One region of the Psychrosphaera aquimarina genome, then DNA from elsewhere that is predicted to be linked to it. Evidence: predicted binding sites of a transcription regulator. Region 1 holds the regulator's gene; each other region holds the start of a gene.

Region 1 (3,906 bases):
TCCATGTTACTTCTATTTTCTAGCATAGTATCGGCATCAGAAGACTTAATTATTGATGCTGATAATCAAGATTTAGATTACAAAAACAATACCCTCTACTTCTCAGGTAATGTGGTTGTTAAACAAGGTAGTGTTACCATCAAAGCGGATGAGTTATTTGTTATCACAAAAGAAGGCAACAGCGATAAATTAATCGCTAAAGGCACGCCAGCAATATTTTCGCAAAAAGAACAAAATAACCAAGAGCTATCAGCCCAAGCATTAGAAATAACCTACTTAGTTGAAGCGCAAGTATTGCAACTGGCTGGCTCCGCTAAATTCCAACAAGGTGGATCTGTGGTTGAAAGTGCTAAAATTGAATTTGATCTCAAAGCACAGCGCGTTAAAGCGGAAGGCGATGAAAGCCAAAATGGTCGAGTGACAACTCGTTTAAAAACCAAAAAGATTAATACCAACATCTACTAACTTAGAGAAATTTTATGTCCACTTTAGTCGCCACACATTTAGCTAAGTCATACAACAAACGTCAAGTTGTCAAAGATGTGAGTTTAACAGTACATGCTGGAGAGGTGGTTGGTTTATTGGGTCCAAATGGCGCTGGTAAAACAACCACTTTTTATATGATTGTAGGATTAGTGCCTAACGATAAAGGCAGCATCACATTAAATGATGTAGACCTAAGCCACGAACCTATGCACGTACGAGCTCGCCAAGGCATAGGGTATTTACCACAAGAAACATCTATCTTTCGAAAGTTATCTGTATCTCAAAACATCATGGCTGTGCTTGAAATGCGCAAAGATTTAAATGCCAATGAAAAAGCCGATAAGTTAGACGATCTGATCTCTGAATTTCATATTGAACATATCAGAGACAGCGATGGTATGGCCCTATCTGGTGGAGAACGCCGTCGAGTAGAAATCGCCAGAGCATTAGCTGCTGACCCGAAAATAATCTTATTAGATGAACCATTTGCTGGTGTAGATCCTATATCGGTTATAGATATTAAAAAGATAATTCAACAACTTACAGCCAAAGGTATTGGCGTTCTAATTACCGACCATAATGTGCGAGAAACACTTGATGTCTGCGAAAAAGCGTATATCGTAAGTCATGGAGAACTCATTGCGGAAGGAACTCCTGAACAAGTTTTAACAAGTGAAATTGTAAAACAAGTATACCTAGGCGATCAGTTCAAGTTATAGTAACTATCACTTACGAGTAATCAGTTAAACGCGTTTAAGTAACGGAATTAAATGAGACCTACATTACAACTCAGAATGGGTCAGCAGTTAACAATGACCCCTCAACTGCAACAAGCTATTCGTTTATTGCAATTATCTTCATTGGAATTACAACAGGAAATTCAAGAAGCTCTTGATAGTAACCCGTTGTTAGATGGTGAAGACGAACAGCAATCACAAGATCTTGATGCAGAATATGATGGTGACCTTAAATCATTGCAGGAAGGTACATTAGACACGACTTCCGATGACGACAATGAGTGGTCTCAAGAAGAGATGAGTTCGAACGAAGCTTTGCAAAGTGAAACCATTTCTGAAGAACTCCCAATGGACTCAACGTGGGATGACTACATGAGTGCTGCTCCTGCGAGTTCAGGTCCCGCTTATGAAGGTGAAGACACCGTATACCAAGGTGAGACAACTGAAAATATTCAAGACCATTTATTGTGGCAATTAAATTTATCTCCATTTACCGACGAAGACTTAGCCATCGCAACCGCCATTATTGATGCGGTTGATGAAAAAGGGTTCTTAACTATCTCTACTGAAGATATTGTTGAAAGCATTGACAATGAAGACGTTGAAATAGAAGAAGTTGAAGCGGTACTTAAACGAATTCAGCATTTTGACCCTGTTGGCGTTGCAGCCCGTAATTTACAAGAGTGTTTGTCTATTCAATTAAAACGATTTTCTGACGACACGCCTTGGAAAAACGAAGCTATAGATGTCATCGACAACTACATTGATTTATTAGCCAATCGTGATTACCGCACTCTGTTACGTAAAGCCAAATTAAAAGAACCAGAATTAAAAGACATTTTGGAACTGATCCAACAACTAAATCCTAACCCTGCCAGCATCGTTATTAAAGACGAAATTGACTACGTGATCCCTGATGTAAGTGTGGTGAAGAAAAAAGGCCGTTGGATAGTTGAGCTAAATCCAAATTCTATGCCTAAACTTAAAATAAATGAACAATATGCATCGTTAAGTAAGACATCAAAAAATGCCAACGATACTCAATTTGTTCGTTCTCACTTACAAGAAGCTAAATGGTTTATTAAGAGTTTAGAAAGCAGAAATGACACATTATTAAAAGTATCTAATTGTATTGTTCAACAGCAACAGGCGTTTTTTGAATATGGTCCTGAAGCAATGAAACCTATGGTACTCAATGATGTTGCCGAAATGGTCGATATGCACGAATCAACGATATCTAGGGTTACCACCCATAAATATATGCATACACCTAGAGGAATTTTTGAACTTAAGTACTTCTTCTCAAGTCATGTTAGTACTGAGAATGGTGGAGAATGTTCATCTACTGCAATTAGAGCCCTTATTAGAAAGCTCGTTGCAGCAGAAAACCAAGCAAAACCGTTAAGTGATAGTAAGATTGCAGAGATTTTGGCTGACCAAGGTATCCAAGTCGCCAGAAGAACCATTGCAAAATACCGGGAATCGTTAAACATTCCCCCTTCAAACCAAAGAAAACGTTTGGTGTAAGCCAAGTAAAACTTAATACAGAAGGAATTTCTTATGCAAATAAACCTAACATGTCGTCATATTGACACTACTGAATCTTTAAAAGAATATGTCGATACAAAATTTGCCAAATTAGAGCGACATTTTGATCATATTAATAACGTCCATGTGATTTTAGACGTTGAGAAACTAGCACAGAAAGCAGAAGCAACCATGCACGTAAATGGTGGAGAGCTGTTCGCAACCTCTGAGCATACCGACATGTATGCGGCCATCGATTCATTAATCGATAAGCTTGACCGACAGGTCATTAAACACAAAGAAAAATTAACCAAACATTAATTTAATCATTATTCTGGAAATACCAAGGACGGTATTTCGTAACCTTACCTTTTGAGTACACTTCAAAAGTAAATGTAGTAAATGAACGTCAATGAACCTTAAGTTTCTTCTCCAACCAGAAAGTACAAAACGATTAACTAACTGTGCGAGTAAAAAGAAAGTGCTCGAACAAATCGCCCTGTTAGCCAGTGAACAACTCCCTGACCACTCATTTGATGACATATTAGAAAGTCTAATGAATAGAGAGAAGTTAGGCAGTACCGGAATAGGCAATGGAATTGCTATCCCTCACGGAAAACTAACTAACATAAAAAAAGCCGTAGCTGTTTTTCTAGTTAATCAAGATGCGATCAATTACGACGCCATTGATAAACGTCCCGTTGATATTTTTTGCGCCTTATTAGTTCCGGCAGATCAATGTGATACCCACTTGTCTACACTTGCATCTATTGCTAAGTTATTAGATAACAAAGAAACAGTTAAAAATTTACGCCGAGCTGAAACAGACCTCGACGTTTACAACATAGTTGAAGCAGCATAGATGCATATATTTATAGTCAGTGGTAGGTCAGGTTCAGGGAAGACAGTCGTTCTAAGGGTTTTAGAAGATCTTGGCTATTATTGTGTTGATAACCTACCTGTCAATTTATTACCCGCGTTATCTCATTCTCTTGAAAAAAATTACGACCAAGTTGCCGTAAGTATAGACGTGAGAAATTTACCCACCTCTGAACAAGAATTAATGGATAACCTTGATTTCTTACCAAAGGGCGTCAATGTCACCGTATTATATATTGATGCTAGTGATGAGGTTTTGATCAGACGATACAGCGAG
Region 2 (3,906 bases), on a different contig from region 1:
CGCCTTTGCGCAACCAGAAGCCATAAGTATTAACCCTATAAGAATTGAAAATTTAAACATTATTGTTAACCACTAAAGTAAACTACACAGTGCAGTTTAAATTAAAAAATTGAAAAGTAAACTAACAAGTGTAAAAATGTTTGCTCAGGTATATTGAGACTAAGTCATGGCAGAACAAAAAAAGACAAGAAGTGTGATTAAACGTGAAGCTATTATTACGGGCGCCTTAGCTGCATTTCAACAATATGGTGTTGCCGATTCTAGCATGGACAAAATTGCGGAATTAGCGCAAGTCTCTAAACGAACCGTTTATAATCACTTTGAAAGCAAAGAAGTATTAGTTGCTGAAATCATTACCAGCGAGTGGGAAAAACGAACGGTTGTTTATGATGCATTATACGACGCCAATAAAAGTATAACGTTGCAGTTAACATCACTTGTTGCCAACGAAGTAGAGTTAATGTGTGACAGTGAAATGATGGAGTTGGTTCGTGTAGCCATGGCGCATTTCTTATTTGCGCCTGATACGTTACAACAACAAATGGCAAAAATGTTTGAACAAGAAACCGCACTACAACGTTGGTTGAAATTAGCCATGGCAGACGGAAAGTTAAAAACGTTAGATGTGAATTTTGCTCATGACCAAATTAAAGGATTATTGAAATCTCGTGCTTTTTGGCCTCAGCTATTACGTCAGCAAGAGCCTTTAACTGCTAATGAAAAAACAGAATTAGTTGATATGACGGTAGGTATGTTTTTAAGTTATTACCAAGCCTAAATAAGACAGCTCGTAATATGAAATTATCACTATTTCATTACTAACGATTTGTATTGGTTAATGTTTTGCTCAATGTAATCCGCTAAGTTGGTAACTAATGTTACTTTATCTTCATTAAAACTATCCACCTGAGCAAACAAAGACGTGAAATTAACGGTTCCGATCACATCGCCATTAGTGTCATGAATTGGTGCGGCTATGTAACTTTCTAACTTAACAGACAGATATACTGGGTGTTGCGACATATTATCCATAGTACCAACATGGTTGTAACGCATCACTTTATTCAGTTTATACACATCCCTGCAATAGGTGTCGTCCAGAGGGAAAACCATTCCAGCTTCAAACACACCTTTCATTTCGCTGTCGACCATGACTAATGTATAACTTTCACCGTTAATATAACTAACAATGGCCGTTTCCATATTTAACTCTTTTCTAACTGAATGTAATAGTGTCGATAACTGTTCGAGAAAACGTGTATTAGGCATTGATAACCTTTTATAGTTTGATCTAAACAAAGGCATAATCTTGTTTAGATATATATCGAGTTAAAGGTAAGGTGGCATAGAATACTGCGAGATTCAATGGCTTTAATCAATTGTAGCTAATTGTTAAAGCCATTAGATAGGAAGGTTAATTTGAATTAAAATTAGACGCTTGTGTTGATAATAGATGTTCTATCTTCTATATCAAATTCTTTAAATACTTGAGCCATAATAGACTCTTTGTCTTCATCAGTTAATTTGTCTGTATCACCACTTGCTAGCTTTTCTTCAACTAACTCAGCAAGGTAATCAACTAATGAGCTTATTTGATCGCTACTCTGTTTTGGAGGCGGTGGTGGTCTTTGACCTTGGTCGGCAACTTGCGCGATATCACCTAACTCTTTTGCATCAAAACCAAGCTCAGCCAACGATTCCTCAAGAGCAGCGCTTGGTTTGATGCCCGCTTCCGAAAACGTTTCGATTATAGATAATGCATCGGACTCTGTTAAATTTTCTGGATCATACTGTGACAATGTATCTGAAATTAATGTTTGTTGATCTTGTGTTAATTTTTGCTCACCTCTTGGAGGAGGTGGCGGCATTGACATGCCTGAACTTACTGAATTAATCATTACAGCCTCTCTTTGTTTTGTTTTTATGGTGTGGTGGTTTGTGATCTTCAAATTCTTGTTTACTGATGACTCCGTTTTGATCGGCATCAATCCGGACAAATATTTTTTGAGGGTCGCCATGAGGGTGTTTGTGTGAAGCAAACTCTTCGGTATCAATATCGCCATCAGAGTTAATGTCTAGTGTTGCAAAGTTTGGACGTTGTTTATGAGTCTTTTGACCTTGGTTGTCATTACTTGAACAACTTTCTTGGCCTGCCATTGTTGGCGCGGCTTGCACTAGGCTCGCCGTACTGAAAACTAAAGATAATAGTATGGTTGAATACACGCGCATGAAATGCTCCTGTCATCTAATGTTGAAATAACTTTCAACATTAGAGTAACGACAGAAGTTGCAAACATTGTGCAAACAAAGAGAAAGATAAACCGGTGTTATTTCAGAGTGTTATAAAACTAGACGGTAGCCGGTGCCATACACTGATTGAATCCAATCTTTACCATCACTGATGTCCGCTAATTTTTTACGCAGCTTTTTGATGTGACTATCGATAGTGCGGTAATTTACAATGCGATGATCAGAATACATATTTTGCATCAGTTGTTCACGAGTAAAAATTCGTTCAGGTTTATTGGCTAATGGTTTTAACAGCTGGAATTCAACCGAGGTTAAAGAAACTTCTTTATTATTAAACCCAACAATAAACCTATGTTCATCGAGCTGTAACTTATCAGAGCTTTGTTCTATCACTGTGGTTCTGCGTAATACGGCTTTAACGCGAGCAACCACTTCTCTAGGACTAAATGGTTTACAAATATAGTCGTCGGCACCTAACTCTAACCCTAATAATCGATCAATTTCATCCACTTTTGCCGTAAGCATTAATATTGGTATATTGGAAAATTGACGGATTTCTTTACATATATCAATGCCACTTTTGCCGGGCAACATAATGTCTAATATGATCGCATTAGGTTGATGTTCTTTAACCCAATCAACTACGTCATTGCCTTGATGTATCAAGTGGGGGGTATAATTCGCTTGTAAAAAATAGTCAGACAATAATGTGGCGAGTTTAATTTCATCTTCCACTATTAAGATAACATTCGACATATCAACATACCTTTCGTTATTTACGTTAGACTCAGAGGTAATTTAACAATTATGGATAGACCACCCGTAGGTGAGTGTTCAGCCGTTATTTCACCTTGATGCGCATTTACAATTAAACGACAAATGGACAAACCCAATCCCGCCCCGCCGGTTTTACGGTTTCGTGAAGCATCCACACGATACAGGTGTTCAAACAGGTGCTCTAAATGAACATCTTCGACTCCGATACCATTGTCTGCAAAAGTTAAAATAACCGAAGGAGTGTTGTTAATCTGCTCAACACTTAAAGAAATGTTTAATTGAGTGGATGATGAATATTTGATGCAATTGTTTATGATGTTTTCAAACAGCTGATATAACCTAGTTTTATCTACGTATACGTCCACGTCTTGATGTGGAATATTAAGATTTAATTTGATCCCTGAACTGGCTAAATAACTGCGGTATTTATCTTCTTCACTCGAAAGTATCTGAGCTAAGTTTTCTTGCTGTTTACGATAACGCATACCACCAATATCTGCACTGGTTAACAGGTTTAAATCATCAATCAGACGCTGTAAGTGTTTTACTTCGTCATGGGCAGAGGCAATATTGTCTTTTGTCAGAGGTCTAATATTATCCAACATGGCTTCTAGTTCACCACGTAAAATAGCAACAGGCGTGCGTAACTCATGGGAAATATTGGCTAACCAACGTTTTCTAGCGCTATCATTTTCCGCTAATGTCAACGCTAACTCGTTATAATCTCTAGCCATTTGACCAAGTTCATCTTGGCGTTTTAATTGAACGGACTGTTTATAATCCCCTTGGGTAAGCTGGTGCATACTTCGGCTAATCAGTTTGATAGGTCCAACTAAGTGCCTTGCCAGAGGTAAAGTAACTAACGTCACTAATATCATG
Region 3 (3,906 bases), on a different contig from region 1:
CTTTAACCCAGCCTGCTTGGGATGCATCCGCGTTTACCGTTAATTCAGGGGAGGTAACAGCCAATAAAGGCAAAATGGCTAACATAGGGATGACGGCAATATCTTGGAATAACAAAACAGCAAAAGCGCTCTGTCCTGCGGATGTTTTCATCAACCCTTTTTCTTGCAGACTCTGTAATACAATGGCCGTTGAAGATAAAGCCAAGACCATACCTATGGCTAAAGCTTGTTGCCAAATCAGCCCTAAATACATGGCAATTAAAGTGATCACAGCTGTGCTTAATAAGACTTGTAAGCCACCAGTTCCAACAATTGGCCCACGCATTTTCCACAACAAACTTGGTTTTAACTCTAAACCAACTAAAAATAACATCATGACAACGCCGAATTCAGCAAAGTGCATTACATTGGTTTGATCGCCAACAAAACCTAAAACAAATGGGCCTATTAACACCCCCGCCACTAAATAACCTAAGACGGAACCTAAACCTAATCGCTTGGCGATAGGGACTGAAATCACCGCGGCACATAAGTAAATAAAGGCATCAAATAACAAATTTCCATGTTCCATGTTATTGCTCCCAACGTTGATTTAAAGTTTGTAAGTGACTCACGGATTCACTATCAAAGTTGTCGTCTTGTAATTCATGAATAAATTTTTGATATTGCTCTGCTAAGTGTTTCAGCTTGTCTGGATTTTTACTTAAGTTTCTAGCGCTGTGAGCAACAAACGGCGGTAAAAATTCCATTTCACATAAATGCGCGGTTTGATCAAATGGCGTTAATAATTCGCGAATGGTGAATCGATTATGACCTTGGGTGCAATAAGCTTCTTTACTACCGCCTGTGGTTATTACGGTTAACCATTGTTTACCTTTTAAGGCATTACCTTTAGGCCCGTAGGCATAGTTAAACTGTAATACTAAATCAAACCATTCTTTAAGGATTGCGGGGGCGCTATACCAATAAAAAGGATGTTGAAAAATAACCACGTCTGCGCTGGATAACTTTGTTTGTTCAGCATCAATGTCTATCACGCCATCTGGGTAAGTAAGGTATAAGTCGTGAATGGTTACCTTGTCATTTTGTTCAATGGCGTCGATAAAAGTTCTGTTTATTTGAGAGTTTGCCAAATTGGGATGAGCCAAAATAATAAGGATGTTTCTCATTATGGATCCTTCGAGATTAAATTAACCCCAGTGTACTGGGCATTTGATAAGAAAAAAACAATAATAAAACAATTCTAACCATTGTTTGGTTATGCAAAATAACTCTAATGCGCCGTATCAGTGCGAGCTTGGATCATTGTTGTGCATGTAAGGTTATCTGTATTTAAATTTTGGCACCAAAAAAACATAACTAACTGTTAATATTACGATTTATATATTTGGCATTAAAGGTGCTTTTTAACCTGCATTAAGCCGAAAGGTTTATGTTTACAGTTGAAGATATGGCAAAGAAGCCACCTATGGGCAAGTGAATCACTTGTTCTGGGTGGCTTTTTTTATGACTAAAAAAGTAGAACAAACGAGAAATCCCATGACAGCAAATGAAACACCGAGCAAGTTCAATCTCTTTTCCTTTCAAGGAAAAATGAAAATATTACATCTGAGTTGGATTGCATTTTTTATCACCTTCATGGTGTGGTTTAACTTTGCTCCAATGTTGATGGCAGTAAAAGAATCTTTGGGATTAACCACGGCAGAAATCAAAACGTTACTTATTTTAAACGTTGCCTTTACCATTCCAGCTCGTGTCATAGTGGGTATGTTAACGGATAAATATGGACCAAGATTAATATACACCGGCCTTTTAGCTATTTGTTCTATTCCTTGTTTTGCTTTTGCTATGGCCGATACATTTACCCAAGCCGCGATTGCTCGTTTTGCACTGGGGCTTATTGGTGCTGGTTTTGTTGTTGGTATTCGTTTGGTGTCGGAGTGGTTCCCACATAATGAATTAGGTACTGCTGAAGGTATTTACGGTGGTTGGGGTAACTTTGGGTCTGCCGCTGCTGCATTTACCTTACCTACTGTTGCTGCGATTTGTGCTGGCGTATTTGGCGGAGAAGATGGTTGGCGCTGGGCAATGGGCTTAACGGGCCTAGTTAGTTTGATTTATTCTTTTATCTTTTATAAAAATGTATCGGATACACCAAAAGGATCTACTTATTATCGACCTAAAAAAGCTGGCGCGATGGAAGTAACGTCTAAAGGTGATTTTTGGCTATTGTTGATAATGAAAATACCTATGTACGGCGCGTTAGCGCTGTTAACTTGGAAGTTATCACCCGCTGGCATTAATATGTTCAGTGAGACTTTAGTTAATGGCATTTATATTGGTTTAGCCGCGTTATATTTATTTGATAGTTACCATGTATGGCAGGTGAATAAAAACATCTTTGTTGAGCCCGTTGCTGAAATTCATAAATACAGCTTTAAACAAGTGGCGGTGTTAAATATTTTATACTTTGCCACTTTTGGTTCTGAATTGGCGGTTATTTCAATGTTGCCTTTGTTCTTTTCTGAAACCTTTGAATTAACCCCAGTGGTTGCTGGTATGGTGGCGTCCGCTTACGCCTTTATGAATTTAATGTCTCGTCCAGGTGGTGGTTGGTTGTCGGACCGTTTTGGCCGTAAACCTGTTTTATTAATCCTTACCGCTGGTTTAGCCATTGGCTATTTTGTGATGGGACAAGTCGATAGCTCGTGGCCTGTCTGGTTAGCGGTTGTTGCTGCAATGGCATGTTCATTCTTTGTGCAATCAGGAGAAGGGGCGGTATTTGCTGCGGTTCCTTTGATTAAACGTCGCATGACTGGTCAGATTGCTGGTATGACGGGCGCTTACGGAAATGTGGGGGCGGTAGTGTACTTAACGGTGTTATCTCTAGTTGATTATAGTACTTTCTTCTTGGTTATAGCCGCAACGGCAGTGGTTGGTTTTGCTGCGCTATTATTAATGAAAGAGCCTGAAGGTCATATAGCCGAAGTACAAGAAGACGGTACTGTTGAATTAATCTCTGTCAGTAACTAATACGTTAACGATAAAACAAAAGAGCAAAGATATTGCCTGATTTTGCAACGTCAAAACAGAGTCCGCTAAAGGACTCTGTCGATCAACAAAAACACTCGTCTATCAAAATGTTGGATGTGTTGTTTGGTGGCTTTTCAGATAAAGGGGTTAAAGTACAAAATCAAGATGCCTTTGCCGCGCAACAACCTTATGGCTCTGCACGTGAGTTAAAAGGCAGTATTGTTTGCATTGCCGACGGCGTAAGTTGCAGCGAAAACGCGCAACAGGCTAGTCATACGAGTGTGACAACGTTTATTAGTGATTATTTCAGTACCCCAGATTCTTGGTCGGTAAAAGACTCAGTAGCAAGGGTATTGTCTTCCCTAAACTCTTGGTTATTTCATTATGGACAACAAGCCAGTTGTCGCCAAAATCAATTAGTGACTACCTTTAGCGGCATCATATTTAAATCTAATACTGCCTATTTTTGTCATGCTGGTGACAGCCGAATATATCTATTTAGGCAAGGTAAGTTGGAGTTGTTAACCAAAGACCATTGTTATTTTCCAAGCGACAATAACAGTGTTTTAACCCGTGCTTTAGGCATGGACAGCCATTTAGAAGTGGATTTTTTTCAACGAGAACTGCAACTCGGTGACCGCTTTTTATTAACCACAGATGGTGTTCATGATTCATTAAATCAGACACAACTAAGTAAACATTTATCAGAACAGCAGCTTAGTTTAGAAAAAATTGCGACGGCAATATGTTTAGAGGCTGAGGAAGCGGGCAGTAAAGACAACTTAAGTTGTGTGATAGCAGAAATTAACAGTCTCCCCAATATTGATATCGACGAAGTTCATCAACAATTAACCGCGTTAAAAATTCCACCAG
Region 4 (3,906 bases), 140 kb from region 1:
GCGATTACATTCCCATAACTCGCTTAATAGACGCTGTGGAAAAGTATGCCTGATCAACAACTCCCACAACTTACTTGTGGTTAATTTCTTTTTACTTTGACCAAACATCATAGACGCTTGTTGGTTGCAGAAACGGATCCGTCCATCTTGATCGATCACAATTACAGCCAAACTCAATTGCTCTAATATCTGAAAGCTTTTTGAAACTTGCGGTGTTTTTGTCATCGGTTATCCGTATCGCTTTAAGCACCAAAATAGTGCACCTACATTTAGTTTAAACCCTATTGGCCAAAACAACAAAAGTATTACGCTCTAAATTGGGGCAAATACACGTCTATTTTTCGTGTTTATTCATTATCTGTATTATTGCAATTTACTTGCCCAAACATTGAAACTAAGGCAAAAAAAACCTGCAATTTTTGCAGGTTTTTCAAAGACTTTACAAATTATACGCTGTAGTACATTTCGAACTCAACAGGGTGAGTTGTCATGTTTAATTTCTCTACATCTTGCGCTTTAAGAGCAATGTATGCATCGATAGTATCATCGTTAAATACACCACCAGCTTTTAAGAATTCACGGTCTTCGCTTAATGCAGCTAAAGCTTCTTCTAATGAAGATGCAACTTGTGGAATTTGTGCCGCTTCTTCCGCAGGAAGGTCGTACAAATCTTTATCCATCGCATCACCAGGGTGGATCTTGTTTTTGATACCGTCTAGGCCAGCCATTAACATAGCAGTGTATGCTAGGTAAGGATTACCACTTGGGTCAGGGAAACGTACTTCAATACGACGTGCTTTAGGCGACGGTACTACTGGAATACGGATAGACGCTGAACGGTTACGTGCAGAGTAAGCAAGCATTACTGGTGCTTCAAATCCTGGTACTAAACGTTTGTACGAGTTAGTAGAAGCATTTGCAAACGCGTTAATTGCTTTAGCGTGCTTGATGATACCACCAATGTAATAAAGTGCAGTTTCAGAAAGACCGCCATACTTGTCACCAGCAAATAGGTTTTCACCGTTTTTAACTAGAGACTGATGCACGTGCATACCAGAACCGTTATCACCAACTAATGGCTTAGGCATAAACGTAGCTGTTTTACCGTATAAGTGAGCCATGTTGTGAACAACATATTTATAAATTTGAGTTTCGTCAGCTTTTAATACAAGCGTGTTAAAACGACATGCGATTTCGTTTTGACCTGCAGTAGCAACTTCATGGTGATGTGCTTCAACAACTAAGCCCATTTCTTCCATTACTAAACAAGTAGCTGAACGCCAATCGTTAGATGAATCTACTGGAGAAACTGGGAAGTAACCGCCTTTAACACCAGGACGGTGACCCATGTTTCCACCTTCATAATCTTTATCAGAGTTCCATGCAGCTTCAACAGAATCTACAGAGTACATAGAACCACTCATGTCTGATTTGTATTTAACATCATCAAACAAGAAGAACTCTGGCTCTGGACCAATTAATACTTCATCAGCAAAACCTTCAGCACGCATATATGCTTCAGCACGTTTTGCAACAGAACGTGGGTCACGCTCATAACCTTGCATTGTGCCAGGTTCTAATACGTCACAACGTACATTTAAAGTTGTTTCTTCTGAGAACGGGTCTAATACAACAGAATCTGCATCAGGCATTAAAACCATGTCAGATTCGTTAATTCCTTTCCAACCAGCGATTGATGAACCATCAAACATTTTTCCATCTTCGAAGAAATCTTCGTCTACTTGATGTGATGGAATAGTAACGTGCTGCTCTTTACCTTTAGTATCAGTGAAACGTAAGTCGATAAATTTAACTTCGCTTTCTTTGATTAGGTCTAAAACCGTTTGAGACATTGTTTTCTCCAGAAGTTGATATGTAGTTTTTTACCATTATAAAATGGTTTGTTTTATATTACGTAATAAATAGCCAAATACATGCCAACTTTAAATCATTAATAAAAACATAAGGTTAACATTTTAATTAGTATATTTACTCTTTATTTTGCACCAAAGTGAAGCGTGGTGCGCACCAGTATGATCCATAGTTCAACACTGGACTATTTTAAGCCCAAATAAAAGCGTAAAACCGTTAAAAACAACCTGCTATTCTTTATTATCTATCCAATCTAACTGCCCTATTAATTTTCTACGTTTCACAATTAAGTTTTCAATTAAAGGGGTAAGGATAAGCTCTAACGCCAATCCCATCTTGCCGCCTGGGACAACAAAGGTATTTATACGGGACATAAAAGAACCATCAATCATTTGTAATAAATATGGGAAATCCACATTAGGAATGTCACGAAAACGAATAACTACAAAACTTTCATCTAATGAAGGGATATCTTTTGCACTAAAAGGGTTAGAAGTATCTACCGTTGGTACTCGCTGAAAGTTTATGTGGGTACGGGAAAACTGAGGCGTTATATGCGTTATATAATCATCCATGCTGCGTACGATACTGCTCATCACCGCTTCTCTGCTGTGCCCACGTTGATTAGTATCGCGAATGATCTTCTGAATCCATTCCAAGTTTACAATGGGAACCATGCCAATCAATAAATCAACATATTGCGCAACGTTATGTTCATCCGTAACCGCACCGCCATGTAAACCTTCATAGAATAAGCAGTCGGTATTAGCTCTAAGTTCTTGCCAAGGTGTAAATGTGCCGGGCATTTGATTAAAAGGTACGGCTTCATCAAATGAGTGTAAGTATTTACGAACATTACCAGAGCCTGTTTCTGAGTAACTTTTAAATAGCGACTCTAATGCGCCAAAGTCATTTGCTTCAGAGCCAAAATAAGAAATATGTTTTCCTTGTTCTTGGGCTTTACGAATTTCCATATCCATTTCTGCTCGAGCATAACGGTGAAAACTATCCCCTTCTAAGATTGCAGAATCCACATTCAAATTACGAAATATATGAGTAATGGCATTAGTTGTTGTGGTTGTTCCGGCACCTGAAGAACCAGTTACTGCAATAATAGGGTGTTTAACAGACATAACGTATTTTCTTATTGTTAGGAGCTAATGTTATAAATCGAGTAATGTTATAAAGCGAATAACCAAACAGGTCAAGTTTAGACCGGTCCAAGTAACTGACGTGAACAATATACTCAATATCAAAGATCGTTATAGTAGCAATTTATTTTGATCCCCATCATTTATCTGCTTATTTATATACAAGTTAATAATTATCACTTAGTTTATCCTCTCTCAAATCGCCACTTCACATACAAGGTATCAACAAAATGAATGAACTTAACTGGCTAATTTACTGCTTAATCATTGCAGCAGTATTACCTTATGTTGCCAAAGCACCTCTGGCTCAAGCCATGAGAAAACAAGGGGAAGGCAAGTTATCAGGTTATGATAATGAACTGCCAAGAGAACAACAAAAGAAACTCACAGGCTTTGGTGCTCGCTGCCTGGCCGCTCACGAAAATTCCTTTGAAGCACTTATATTATTCTCAGCATCTGTGTTATTAGTCATCGCGACTAATCACATTAATCGCTTTACCGTGATATTATCTGTGCTGTTTATCGCTTGTCGTATTGCCTATTTAATCTGTTACTGGGTTAACTGGGATAAATTACGCAGTACGGTTTGGGCGATAGGTATCATTTCAAATTTAACAATGATGTTTCATTGTTTGCAGTAATAGGAAAAACGTTATTCATATGATCAGATTATCTACATTTTTTGTCTTACTTTTACTTACCATTACATTTACCGTTCACGCGATAGATGAAACGGAATCCATCAGACAACGTTCACAAAACAAACCCAACTTTACCAACTTGTCCATTGACCTTTCTGGTAAAAAAGGCAACTCAGAAACTGAAAATGTCGAATTGGGTATTTATCACTCCGAACGTTTTGAACAACACTTTGGTTACATCA

What was found. The regulator sigma-54, encoded in region 1, starts transcription at its own class of promoters, with help from an activator protein. The targets are predictions, from matches to a motif close to GTTGGCACGNNNNTNGNNT.
Region 2: RT723_RS03245 (EF-hand domain-containing protein) is a predicted target of sigma-54. The motif match lies at 2,288-2,306, and genes of this name have one in related genera.
Region 3: RT723_RS05200 (NarK family nitrate/nitrite MFS transporter) is a predicted target of sigma-54. The motif match lies at 1,387-1,405, and genes of this name have one in related genera.
Region 4: glnA (glutamate--ammonia ligase) is a predicted target of sigma-54. The motif match lies at 1,924-1,942, and genes of this name have one in related genera.

Annotation. Positions count from the first base shown of each region.
Region 1 is NZ_JAWCUA010000010.1:308,359-312,264, reverse strand. Features, by position in the region: gene lptA (lipopolysaccharide transport periplasmic protein LptA) at 1-465, shown strand, start outside; gene lptB (LPS export ABC transporter ATP-binding protein) at 480-1,205, shown strand; gene RT723_RS13310 (RNA polymerase factor sigma-54) at 1,257-2,750, shown strand; gene hpf (ribosome hibernation promoting factor) at 2,784-3,071, shown strand; gene ptsN (PTS IIA-like nitrogen regulatory protein PtsN) at 3,163-3,612, shown strand; gene rapZ (RNase adapter RapZ) at 3,613-3,906, shown strand, end outside.
Region 2 is NZ_JAWCUA010000003.1:41,472-45,377, reverse strand. Features, by position in the region: gene RT723_RS03265 (MBL fold metallo-hydrolase) at 1-24, opposite strand, end outside; gene RT723_RS03260 (TetR/AcrR family transcriptional regulator) at 167-778, shown strand; gene RT723_RS03255 (GAF domain-containing protein) at 808-1,269, opposite strand; gene RT723_RS03250 (hypothetical protein) at 1,431-1,898, opposite strand; gene RT723_RS03245 (EF-hand domain-containing protein) at 1,891-2,229, opposite strand; gene RT723_RS03240 (response regulator) at 2,341-3,006, opposite strand; gene RT723_RS03235 (ATP-binding protein) at 3,027-3,906, opposite strand, start outside.
Region 3 is NZ_JAWCUA010000003.1:437,005-440,910, forward strand. Features, by position in the region: gene RT723_RS05190 (monovalent cation:proton antiporter-2 (CPA2) family protein) at 1-571, opposite strand, end outside; gene RT723_RS05195 (NAD(P)H-dependent oxidoreductase) at 573-1,169, opposite strand; gene RT723_RS05200 (NarK family nitrate/nitrite MFS transporter) at 1,507-3,033, shown strand; gene RT723_RS05205 (bifunctional protein-serine/threonine kinase/phosphatase) at 3,066-3,906, shown strand, end outside.
Region 4 is NZ_JAWCUA010000010.1:165,358-169,263, reverse strand. Features, by position in the region: gene glnL (nitrogen regulation protein NR(II)) at 1-225, opposite strand, end outside; gene glnA (glutamate--ammonia ligase) at 447-1,853, opposite strand; gene RT723_RS12660 (phosphoribulokinase) at 2,103-3,005, opposite strand; gene RT723_RS12655 (MAPEG family protein) at 3,254-3,664, shown strand; gene RT723_RS12650 (DUF481 domain-containing protein) at 3,684-3,906, shown strand, end outside.